DNA from 3 places in the Arthrobacter sp. S2(2024) genome. Region 3 is predicted to be linked to each of the others. Evidence: predicted binding sites of a transcription regulator. Region 3 holds the regulator's gene; each other region holds the start of a gene.
What was found. The regulator HrcA, encoded in region 3, represses chaperone genes, less so after heat shock. The targets are predictions, from matches to a motif close to TTNGCACTCGNNNNNNNCGAGTGCNAA.
Positions count from the first base shown of each region.

Region 1 (3,466 bases), on a different contig from region 3:
CCCTGGCCGAAGCGAAGCGAGGCTAGGGAGGCGGTGGGGACTAGTGGCTGTGGCCTGCGTGCTCGTCTTCCTCGGCCGGCTTCTCGACAACCAAGGTCTCGGTGGTGAGAACCAGGGCTGCGATGGATGCGGCGTTCTGGAGTGCGGAGCGGGTGACCTTGACGGGGTCGATCACGCCGGCGGCGATCAGGTCCTCGTACACGCCGGACTTCGCGTTGAAGCCGTGGTTGGCTTCCAGCTCGGCAACCTTGGCCACGACGACGTAACCGTCGAAGCCGGCGTTCTGGGCGATCCAGCGAAGGGGCTGGGTCAGGGCACGGCGGACGATGCCGACGGCGGCAGCCGCGTCGCCTTCCAGTGCCTTGACGGCAGAGTCCTCGTCCAGTGCCTTGAGGGCGTGGATGAGGGCGGATCCACCGCCGGAGACGATGCCTTCTTCAAGGGCAGCACGCGTGGAGGACACTGCGTCCTCGATGCGGTGCTTCTTTTCCTTGAGCTCGACCTCGGTGGCTGCGCCGACCTTGATGACGCCGATGCCTCCTGCCAGCTTCGCAAGCCTTTCCTGCAGCTTTTCGCGGTCCCAATCGGAGTCGGTGCGGGTCAGCTCTGCACGGATCTGGGCGACGCGCGCTGCGACGTCCTCAGGCGTACCGGCGCCGTCAACAATGGTGGTGTTGTCCTTGGTGACGGTGATCCGGCGGGCGCTGCCGAGGACCTCGAGGCCAACCTGGTCCAGGGACAGGCCGAGCTCCGGGGAAACAACCTGGGCGCCGGTCAGGGTGGCAATGTCCTGCAGCATGGCCTTGCGGCGGTCGCCGAAGCCCGGAGCCTTGACGGCAACGACGTTCAGGGTGCCACGGATACGGTTCACGATCAGCGTGGACAGTGCCTCGCCGTCGATGTCCTCAGCAATGATAAAGAGGGGCTTGGCAGCCTGCAGGGCCTTCTCGAGGAGCGGCAGGAATTCCTGCAGCGAGGAGATCTTGCCCTGGTTGATCAGGATGAGGGCGTCTTCCAGAACAGCTTCCTGGCGTTCCGCGTCAGTGACGAAGTACGGGGACAGGTAGCCCTTGTCGAACTGCATGCCCTCGGTGAGGACCAGTTCGGTCTGCGTGGTGGAGGACTCTTCGATGGTGATGACGCCATCCTTGCCGACCTTGCCGAAAGCCTCGGCGAGGAGCTCGCCGACCTCATCGCTCTGGGCAGAGATCGCGGCAACGCTGGCAACCTGGGTGCCTTCAACTTCGCGGGCGTTCTCCAGGAGGCGGGCAGCCACGGCCTGGACGGAAACCTCGATGCCGCGCTTGATTTCGCCAGGTGCGGCTCCGGCGGCAACGTTGCGCAGGCCTTCCTTGACGAGTGCCTGTGCCAGCACGGTGGCGGTGGTGGTGCCGTCACCTGCGACGTCGTTGGTCTTGGTGGCGACTTCCTTGGCCAGTTGCGCACCAAGGTTCTCATACGGGTCGTCGAGTTCGACTTCGCGGGCGATCGTCACGCCGTCGTTGGTGATGGTGGGAGCTCCCCACTTCTTGTCCAGAACGACGTTGCGGCCACGCGGGCCAAGGGTGACCTTGACGGTATTGGCGAGCTTGTCAATGCCTGCTTCGAGCGAGCGACGGGCAGCGTCGTTAAACGCAAGCTGCTTTGCCATGGTTGTGTCCTTTCAAGACGGAAAACCCGCACCGCTGATTCGACCGGAAGAAGTCCGACTCGATCTGCGATGCGGGATCCAGGGAATTACTTAACGACGATCGCCAGAACGTCGCGGGCGGACAGAACGAGGTATTCGTTGCCGCCGGTCTTGACTTCAGTTCCGCCGTACTTGGAGTAGATGACGACGTCGCCGACGGTTACGTCGACGGGGACGCGGTTGCCGTTGTCGTCGAAGCGGCCGGGGCCAACTGCGACAACTTCGCCTTCCTGCGGCTTTTCCTGTGCAGTGTCCGGGATGACCAGGCCGGAAGCCGTGGTCTGCTCTGCTTCGAGCGGGCGGACAACAATGCGATCCTCGAGAGGCTTAATGGAGACCGACACTCGGATCTCTCCTTTACGTGAGGTAGTACATGGACTATCAAACCAGGGATGCCGTGGCGGGCTTACCGTCGTCGCGGTGCCGGTAAGTGCCTGGCGGCATGATTAGCACCCGCCTAGGGAGAGTGCTAATCAAGACTCTATGTAAGCATTAGCACTCGGTCAAGGCGAGTGCCAGAATTCCGTCATGGGTGAACGCCCGAAGCGCCACTTGCGGCTCGAGTAGCTCATTGACCGGCGAGGTCGTCGAAGTCGACGTCCTCGCCGTCGTCATAGTCTTCCTTCGGCGCGTTTCCGCGGTTCAGGTAGAGCACTACGCCGCTGGCGAGCGCGACGACGCCGAACACCACCAGCCCGACGATCGCTGCGATGCGGGCACCGGTGTAGGTGTCACGGATGTCCCGGGCCTCGTCGGTGGCGTCCTGGACGCTCTTTCCGGTCATGGAGTAGGTGGCCGCGTTGAAGGAGTCGAGGAAGAAAATAATGATCAAGAGCGCAATGCAGACAACGGCAATCAAAACACCGACGATGAGTGCGGGGCGGGCATACTTGGAGAGATTTCCGGCGAAGGGACGTTTATCGGGGGCAAAGGGAGAACCATTGGCGTCGTCAGGCTGGCGTACTGGGTTGTCTTCCATGGCATCAACCCTATCCGCCCGGGTGGTCGCGGTTCCCCCTCCGCACTCTATGACGGGCGAGCATTAGGCTGGTTCCCATGGCTGACACACCCCAGGACCAGATTGCCCCTTTGCTGACAACGGAAGGTTGGGAACTCCTGGCATCCTTGGGACCATACCGCGACGGCGAAGCCTTCGCCCTCAACGCGCGCCTGCGCAAAGACGGCCACTCCCCCGCGCTCGTGGCCGCCGTCCTCACCCAATCCAGGCTCCGCACCCGGGCCGAGGCCAAGTTCGGAGAATTCGCCCGGCAGATGCTCTTCACCCAGGCCGGCCTGGAACAGGCCACCCGCCTCAATGTTGCAGCCAGGCACGCCGAGCGATTCGCCAAGGCAGGCACGCGGCACGTGGCGGACCTGGGCTGCGGGCTCGGAGCGGACTCCATGGCCATGGCCTCCATGGACATCGAGGTCACCGCCGTGGAGCTCGACGAGACCACCGCAGCCTGCGCCACCATCAACCTCATTCCGTTCCCGCACGCGACGGTAGTGCACTCCGACGCAACCTCGGTGCCCCTCGACGGGGTCGACGGCGTGTGGCTCGATCCGGCGCGACGCACGACGTCGTCGTCGGGAACCAAACGGATCTGGGATCCGGAGGCGTTCTCGCCGCCGTTGTCTTTCGTTGAATCATTGGCGGCGACCGGCAAGTCCGTCGGGGTCAAAATGGGCCCGGGCATGCCGCACGAATCGGTACCGGCCGGCTGCGAGGCACAGTGGGTTTCGGTGGGCGGGGACGTCACGGAAGTGACGCTGTGG
Region 1 covers NZ_JAYKZI010000002.1:493,362-496,827, forward strand. The annotation lists gene groL (chaperonin GroEL) at 41-1,651, opposite strand; gene groES (co-chaperone GroES) at 1,738-2,034, opposite strand; gene VLA65_RS05940 (hypothetical protein) at 2,259-2,669, opposite strand; gene VLA65_RS05945 (class I SAM-dependent methyltransferase) at 2,747-3,466, shown strand, end outside.
Region 1: groES (co-chaperone GroES) is a predicted target of HrcA. The motif match lies at 2,183-2,209, and genes of this name have one in related genera.

Region 2 (3,466 bases), on a different contig from region 3:
AGACGGCGGCAGTAGCGGTCTACAACGGCACCACCACCGGTGGCCTGGCTGCGCGTGTGGCCGGCATGGTGCAAGGCGGAGGATGGCCGTTGTCCACTGTCGCAAATTGGGGCGGCATGCCCCAGCAGACGTCGTCGGTCTTCTACAAAGGCGCGGCGCAGAAGGGCAATGCCGAAGCCCTCGGCAAATTGCTGGGCATTTCCAACCTCGTGGACAGCGCGGAGTTCCAGCAGCCCGTGGTTGTGGTTCTGGGCCCCGGTTACAAATAGCAACTCGGTTACGCCTCAATAACATTGCGGCCACCCGCACCCAAGGTTGCGCTATGGCAACGTGACTGTGGTTACAGTAGTTGTGAGCTGGCCCGGAGATCCCGGAAGCCGGCCACTGCTAGTTGAAAGTGTGGGGATCATGGCTTTGGGAACCGTCAAATGGTTCAATGCCGAAAAGGGCTACGGATTCATCACCGTGGATGAGTCCGGTGACGACATCTTTGTGCATTGGTCCGCCATCCAGATGGATGGCTTCCGTGCGCTCGAAGAAGGACAACGCGTCGACTTCGAACTGGGCGAGGGCCAGAAGGGCCCGCAGGCAGAAAGCGTGCGGCTTATCTAGTGGGTGTTGCGGCAACAGAGCTGTCCTGGCCCCTCGGAGCGCGCCGGTCCCGGGTAGTTTCTCTTCTTGCAGCTTCGGCAGCCTTGGCCCTTGGAGTGGCCGGATGTTCCGCCCCCGTCGGCAACGCCAGGCTTGCCTCGGTTACGCCGAGCGGTGACGGCGTCCTGCGCATCGGCGTGATCCTGGACAATACCGGTGGTTCCGCATTCCTCAACGAGTCCGAGCTGGCTGCCGCCAAGTTGGCTGTCAAACAAATCAACGACGCCGGCGGATACAAGGGCCGTCCCGTCGAGTTGCTTCCGGCGACGGCGGCCGGTGAAGGCAGTGGCGCGAGCCAAGGGGCCGGCGCGGCGGCCTTCACCGCCGACACGGCTGCACAAGCCAAGGCGTTGATGTCCGCCCACGCAGACGTCGTCGTGGGGCCGAGCGATTCGAGCCATGCGCCCGCCGCGATCGATGTGCTCTCTCCCGCCCGGATTCCGCTCATCTCGCCGGCGAACACGGCGTCGGGGCTGAGCAGCTACAAGAATGGCGGCTTCTACTTCCGCACGTCTGCCGCTGATGCCGCACAGGGCAGCGTCCTGGCGAAGCTTGCCCGCGACGCCGGCGCCAAGCGCATTTCGGTCCTCCACGAAGCCGGGGATTACGGTACGCGCGTCTCGGGAGCGGTCCTGGACGCTGCCCGCGGCCTCGGAATGGACGCCGTGTCCAACGAGGAATTCGCGGCAGGCAAAGCAGCTCCCGCCGCGGCGGGCATCAAGTCCGGTACGCCGGACGCCGTCGTCGTGGTTGCCCGTGATGGCGCCCAAGGCGCCCTGGCTGAGCTCCTGAATGCGGGGCTGAGCGGCAAGAGCCTGATCTTGAGCGACGGCGCGATCCGCCAATACGGAACCGCGCTCGGTGCAGGGGGCCTCGACGGCGCGCGGGGAATTCTTCCGGGCGTCTTCCCGAGTGCGGAGTTCCAAGCCGAGCTGACGGGCATCGACCCCAAGCTCAAGGACACGACCTACGCTGCCGAGACGTACGACGCCGTCACCCTCGCGGCGCTTGCCGCCTCAACGGCGGGCGACGATGCGGGAGGCTCGATCGCGGCCTGGCTCACCACTGTGTCCGGCGGAGTGCGTCCGGCGTCGGGCGATGCGGCAACGAAAGAACGTACGTCTTGTGCCTCATACAAGGACTGCGTCGAGGTGCTGAAGGGGGCCAAGCTCCCGGATTACGACGGCGAGTCCGGCACCATCGGGTTCGACGCCAACGGGGACGTTACCTCGTCCAATTACATGGTCTTCACCTACGGGGCTGACAACACTGCGCGGGTCAGTGGCAAAGAGACGGCCTCCCGGACTCCGTGACGGCTTGTGCCCGTAGCGAATTCCCTGGGCGTGGCGAGTAGTTTCCGGCTCTTCCTGCTTGCACTCTCCTCGGGTGAGTGCTAATTATTGATTAGCACTCTCAGGCATTGACTGCTAATCCTTCACGGCTCCGGCCGTATGGAAATGGTGGCGGTGCCTGGGGGAACAAAGAAAACCTTGCTGGGGTGAGATCCGGAGCACGCGGCGTACAGAGGCCGAATGTGAAGGATCGTCCGTCGCGGGCACCGCAGTGAAGGCACCTTCTTAACGACTGTCCCGAAAGGACTACCGCCGTTATGGCCAAGATCATTGCATTTGATGAAGAGGCACGCCGCGGTCTCGAGCGGGGTCTGAACATCCTCGCCGACGCCGTCAAGGTCACCCTCGGCCCGCGTGGACGCAACGTCGTCCTCGAAAAGAAGTGGGGCGCCCCCACGATCACCAACGATGGTGTTTCCATCGCCAAGGAGATCGAGCTGGACGATCCTTACGAGAAGATCGGCGCCGAGCTGGTCAAGGAAGTTGCCAAGAAGACGGACGACGTCGCTGGCGACGGCACCACCACCGCCACCGTCCTGGCCCAGGCTCTCGTCAAGGAAGGCCTGCGCAACGTAGCTGCCGGCGCCGACCCGCTGTCCCTCAAGCGCGGCATCGAGAAGGCTGTTGACGCCGTCATCCGTGAGCTGCTCGCCTCCGCCAAGGAGATCGAGACCAAGGAAGAGATCGCAGCCACGGCTTCCATCTCTGCCGGCGACACCGAAATCGGTAACCTCATTGCTGAAGCCCTGGACAAGGTCGGCAAGGAAGGCGTCATCACGGTCGAGGAATCCAACACCTTCGGCCTGGAGCTTGAGCTCACCGAAGGCATGCGCTTCGACAAGGGTTACATCTCCGCTTACTTCGTCACCGACGCAGAGCGCCAGGAAACGGTCCTCGAAGACCCGTACATCCTGATCGTCAACTCCAAGATCTCCAACGTGAAGGAACTCGTTGCGGTCCTGGAGAAGGTCATGCAGTCCAACAAGCCGCTGCTGATCATCGCCGAAGACATCGAGGGCGAGGCCCTGGCCACCCTGATCGTCAACAAGATCCGTGGCACCTTCAAGTCCGTTGCCGTCAAGGCTCCGGGCTTCGGTGACCGCCGCAAGGCACAGCTCGCCGACATCGCCATCCTCACCGGTGGCCAGGTCATCTCCTCGGAGGTCGGCCTCAGCCTCGAGAACGCAACCCTCGAACTGCTCGGCAACGCCCGCAAGGTTGTTGTCACCAAGGACGAGACCACCATCGTCGAAGGTGCCGGCGACGCCGACGCCATCGCCGGCCGCGTGGCGCAGATCCGTGCCGAGATCGAGAACTCCGATTCCGACTACGACCGCGAGAAGCTGCAGGAGCGCCTGGCCAAGCTGGCCGGTGGCGTTGCAGTCATCAAGGCCGGTGCCGCAACCGAGGTAGAGCTCAAGGAGCGCAAGCACCGCATTGAGGACGCAGTCCGCAACGCGAAG
Region 2 covers NZ_JAYKZI010000001.1:601,220-604,685, reverse strand. The annotation lists gene VLA65_RS02720 (LytR C-terminal domain-containing protein) at 1-269, shown strand, start outside; gene VLA65_RS02715 (cold-shock protein) at 409-612, shown strand; gene VLA65_RS02710 (ABC transporter substrate-binding protein) at 708-1,964, shown strand; gene groL (chaperonin GroEL) at 2,261-3,466, shown strand, end outside.
Region 2: groL (chaperonin GroEL) is a predicted target of HrcA. The motif match lies at 2,022-2,048, and genes of this name have one in related genera.

Region 3 (3,466 bases):
GCGTCGATCCCGAGTTCCGTTGCCGTTTCGACGGCGAGCTCGTCCCGGTCGCCCTTCGCGAGGGCCTGGACCAACACGAGCCGTACGGCTGGCTGGTGTTCCTCCTGGACGGCGGAGGCAAGGACCGTCAGGGTTCCCTGCCCGGATTCGGCCACGGTGCCCGTGAGCCGTTTGCCGGCGCCGTCGGCGATATCGACGGCTTCGCCGATTTCCAGGCGCTTGACGGTGACTGCATGCCTGGCTTCGGCGCCGTCAAGCATGAAAGAGTCGCCAGGGCCTAGCCCATCAAGCGATCCGGCAGCTGTGAAGAATACGGGGTTGCTCACCGCTACAGGTTACCGAGCTTGTCCCGCAGCTTCGCGAACATACCTCCACTGGCCACAAGCTTGCCTTCGGTGAACTGCTCCCCGCGCAACTTGGCCAGTTGGCGAAGCAGGTCTTCCTGTGCGGCGTCGAGCTTGCCGGGCGTCTCAACGTGAAGGTGCACCTTGAGGTCTCCCCTGCCGTAGCCGCGGAGATGGGTGACGCCCAGCCCGCGCAGGGTGATGACTTCGCCGGACTGCGTGCCGGACTTGACGTCGATTTCCTGGGGACCGTCGAAAGTCTCAAGCTGGAGCTCGGTACCCAGCGCCGCGGCGGTCATGGGGACGCTCAGCGTGGCGTGGAGGTCGTCGCCTTCGCGGATGTAGGTGGAATCGCTGTTGACCCGGATCTCCACGTAGAGGTCGCCTGGAGGCCCGCCTGCGGGGCCTGCTTCGCCTTGCGACGACAGCTGGATGCGGGTCCCGGTAGCGACGCCGCCAGGCACCTTGACGGTCAGTGAACGGCGGCTGCGGATGCGGCCCTGGCCGTTGCACTCATTGCAGGGATCCTTGATGATCGAGCCGAAACCTTCGCACGATCCACACGGCGCGGCGGTCATGACCTGGCCGAGGATCGAGCGCACGGCCCGCTGGACCTGGCCCGAGCCGCCACAGATGTCGCAGCGTTCCGGGTGGGTGCCCGGTCGGCAGCATGAGCCTTCGCACGTGGGACAGATGACTGCAGTGTCCACTTCGAGCTTTTTGTTGACACCGAAGACGGCTTCGCGCAGGTCGATGCGGACACTGATCAAGGCGTCCTGCCCGCGGCGCATGCGTGATGCGGGGCCTTGCATGCCGCCACCTCCTCCGCCGAAGAAGGTGTCGAAGATGTCCTGGAAGGCGAATCCCTGGCCCGCGTAGCCGCCGCCGAAACCGTTGTCGGTCCCGTTCTCGTTGCCGGTGGCGTCGTAGACGCGGCGCTTCTGTGGGTCGGAGAGGACCTCGTAAGCGTGAGTCACCGCCTTGAATTCCTCTGCAGCGCCGGCCCCGGGGTTCACATCGGGGTGCAGCTTACGTGCGAGTTTGCGGTAGGCCTTCTTGATCTCCTCGCCGGTTGCTTCCGGCGAGACGCCCAGAACGTCATAGTGACTGCTCAAAGTCGGTATCTCTTCCTTGTTTACGGTTCCACTGCGTTTCTTGCGGGGCGGTTTCCAGCCGAGGCCGTCAGCCGCCCAGAATGCGGGAAAGGTAGCGAGCGACGGCACGGACGGCCGCCATGGTGTTGGGATAGTCCATGCGGGTGGGTCCAAGAATGCCGATCTTGGCACTGCTGCCCGGACCGTAGCCCGTGGCAACCACCGAAGCCTCGGAGAGGCCGTCGTAGGGGTTTTCGCGGCCGATACTCACCGTGACGCCCCGGGGGTCTTCCGCCATGTCGGACAAAAGCCGCAACATGACAACCTGTTCCTCAAGCGCTTCGAGGACCGGACCGATGCTCAGCGGGAAGTCCACGTTGGAGCGGGCCAGGTTTGCCGTGCCTGCCATGACCATGCGTTCGTCGCGGCTCCGCTCGGCAAGCCTTTCCAGGCCGTGGGCAAGGGCGCCGGCAAGGTTCCGAAGCCCCGGCGGGCACAGGGCAACCACCGATGGCAGCACTTGCGGCATGAGGTCGAGCTGGGAGCCGGCGATGCTTCCAAGGAATCGCGCCCGCAAGGCCATGAGTTCGTCGTCGGTGGTGTCCGTCGCTGCGTGCACAACGCCCTGTTCCACCTTGCCCGAATCGGCGATCAACACCGCCAGGACCTGGCGCGGTGCCAAAAGGACAAACTCAATGTGCCGGACGCGCGCGCGGCTCAGGTGCGGATACTGCACGACGGCGACCTGGTTGGTCAGTTGGGAGAGGAGCCGGACGGTGCGCTCAAGGATGTCCTCGACGTCGTCAGGTCCCTCAAGCAAGGAGTGGATGGCCCGGCGCTCGGCGGCCGAAAGTGGTTTGACCTCGGAAATACGGTCGACGAACAGGCGATAACCCTTGTCCGTGGGAATGCGGCCGGCGCTCGTGTGCGGTGCGGCAATGAGGCCTTCTTCTTCCAAGAGGGCCATGTCATTGCGGATGGTTGCGCTCGACACTCCCAGATGGTGCCGTTCAACCAAGGCTTTGGAACCGACCGGCTCGCGGGAGTGAACGTAGTCCTCCACGATGGCGCGTAACACTTCAAGCTTGCGTGGTTCGCTCACTGCCCACCTCCAATCAACATTTCAACAGTTAGCACTCAACATGCCCAAGTGCTAACAAGTCTAGTATGAGCCACCTCGTTGTTAGCATTGGTACCGCTCGCGGCGAACATGATTCCCGCGCGGTCCCACGCAATGCCACGGACCGTGACCGATCCCCTAGCGCAAAGTGGTGTGAAGACCGTGTCTTACGACAATTGGGGCCCACAAGACCTCTCCTCGCCTGCCAAACGGCAACTGCCTGAGGTTCCTGTTGAACGCGGAATGGTTCTCGAAGACGTCCAGTCCGGCTGGGTCGGGGCCGTGACCAGGGTGGAGAAGTCCGGAGGCATGCACATTGTGGTGCTGGAGGATCGACGGGGAAAGGCCAAGTCGTTCCGGCTTGGCTTCGGATTCCTGCTGGAGGGACAAGCCGTGAAGCTCCTGCCGCCTGCCCCACGCCCGGCCGCCGCCAAGAGGGCGGCGCCAGCAGGCAGGACAGCATCAGGATCCGTCCGAGTCGCCGGCCAGCGGGCCCAAGTCGCCAAGGCGAGCCGGATATGGGTGGAAGGTAAGCACGACGCCGAACTTGTGGAAAAGGTGTGGGGAGATGATCTCCGGGTGGAGGGTATCGTCGTCGAGCCGTTGCACGGCGTGGACGATCTCAAGGCGGCAATAGCCGCATTCTCCCCTGGCCCGGGCCGCCGTCTCGGGATCCTTGTGGACCACTTGGTCCCGGATTCGAAGGAGTCGCGGATTGCTGCCGACGCCATGACCCTGCCGGGCGCCGCGGGAAACGTCTTGATCGTGGGACACCCCTACGTGGACGTCTGGCAGGCAATCCGGCCCAAGGTGTTGGGGATCGAGCAATGGCCGACCATCGCGCGGGGCACGGATTGGAAGACCGGGATCCTGAAGGCGTTCGGCTGGCCGCATGAAACGGCCGAGGA
Region 3 covers NZ_JAYKZI010000003.1:335,531-338,996, reverse strand. The annotation lists gene VLA65_RS08085 (16S rRNA (uracil(1498)-N(3))-methyltransferase) at 1-326, opposite strand, end outside; gene dnaJ (molecular chaperone DnaJ) at 329-1,459, opposite strand; gene hrcA (heat-inducible transcriptional repressor HrcA) at 1,527-2,540, opposite strand; gene VLA65_RS08070 (DUF3097 domain-containing protein) at 2,721-3,466, shown strand, end outside.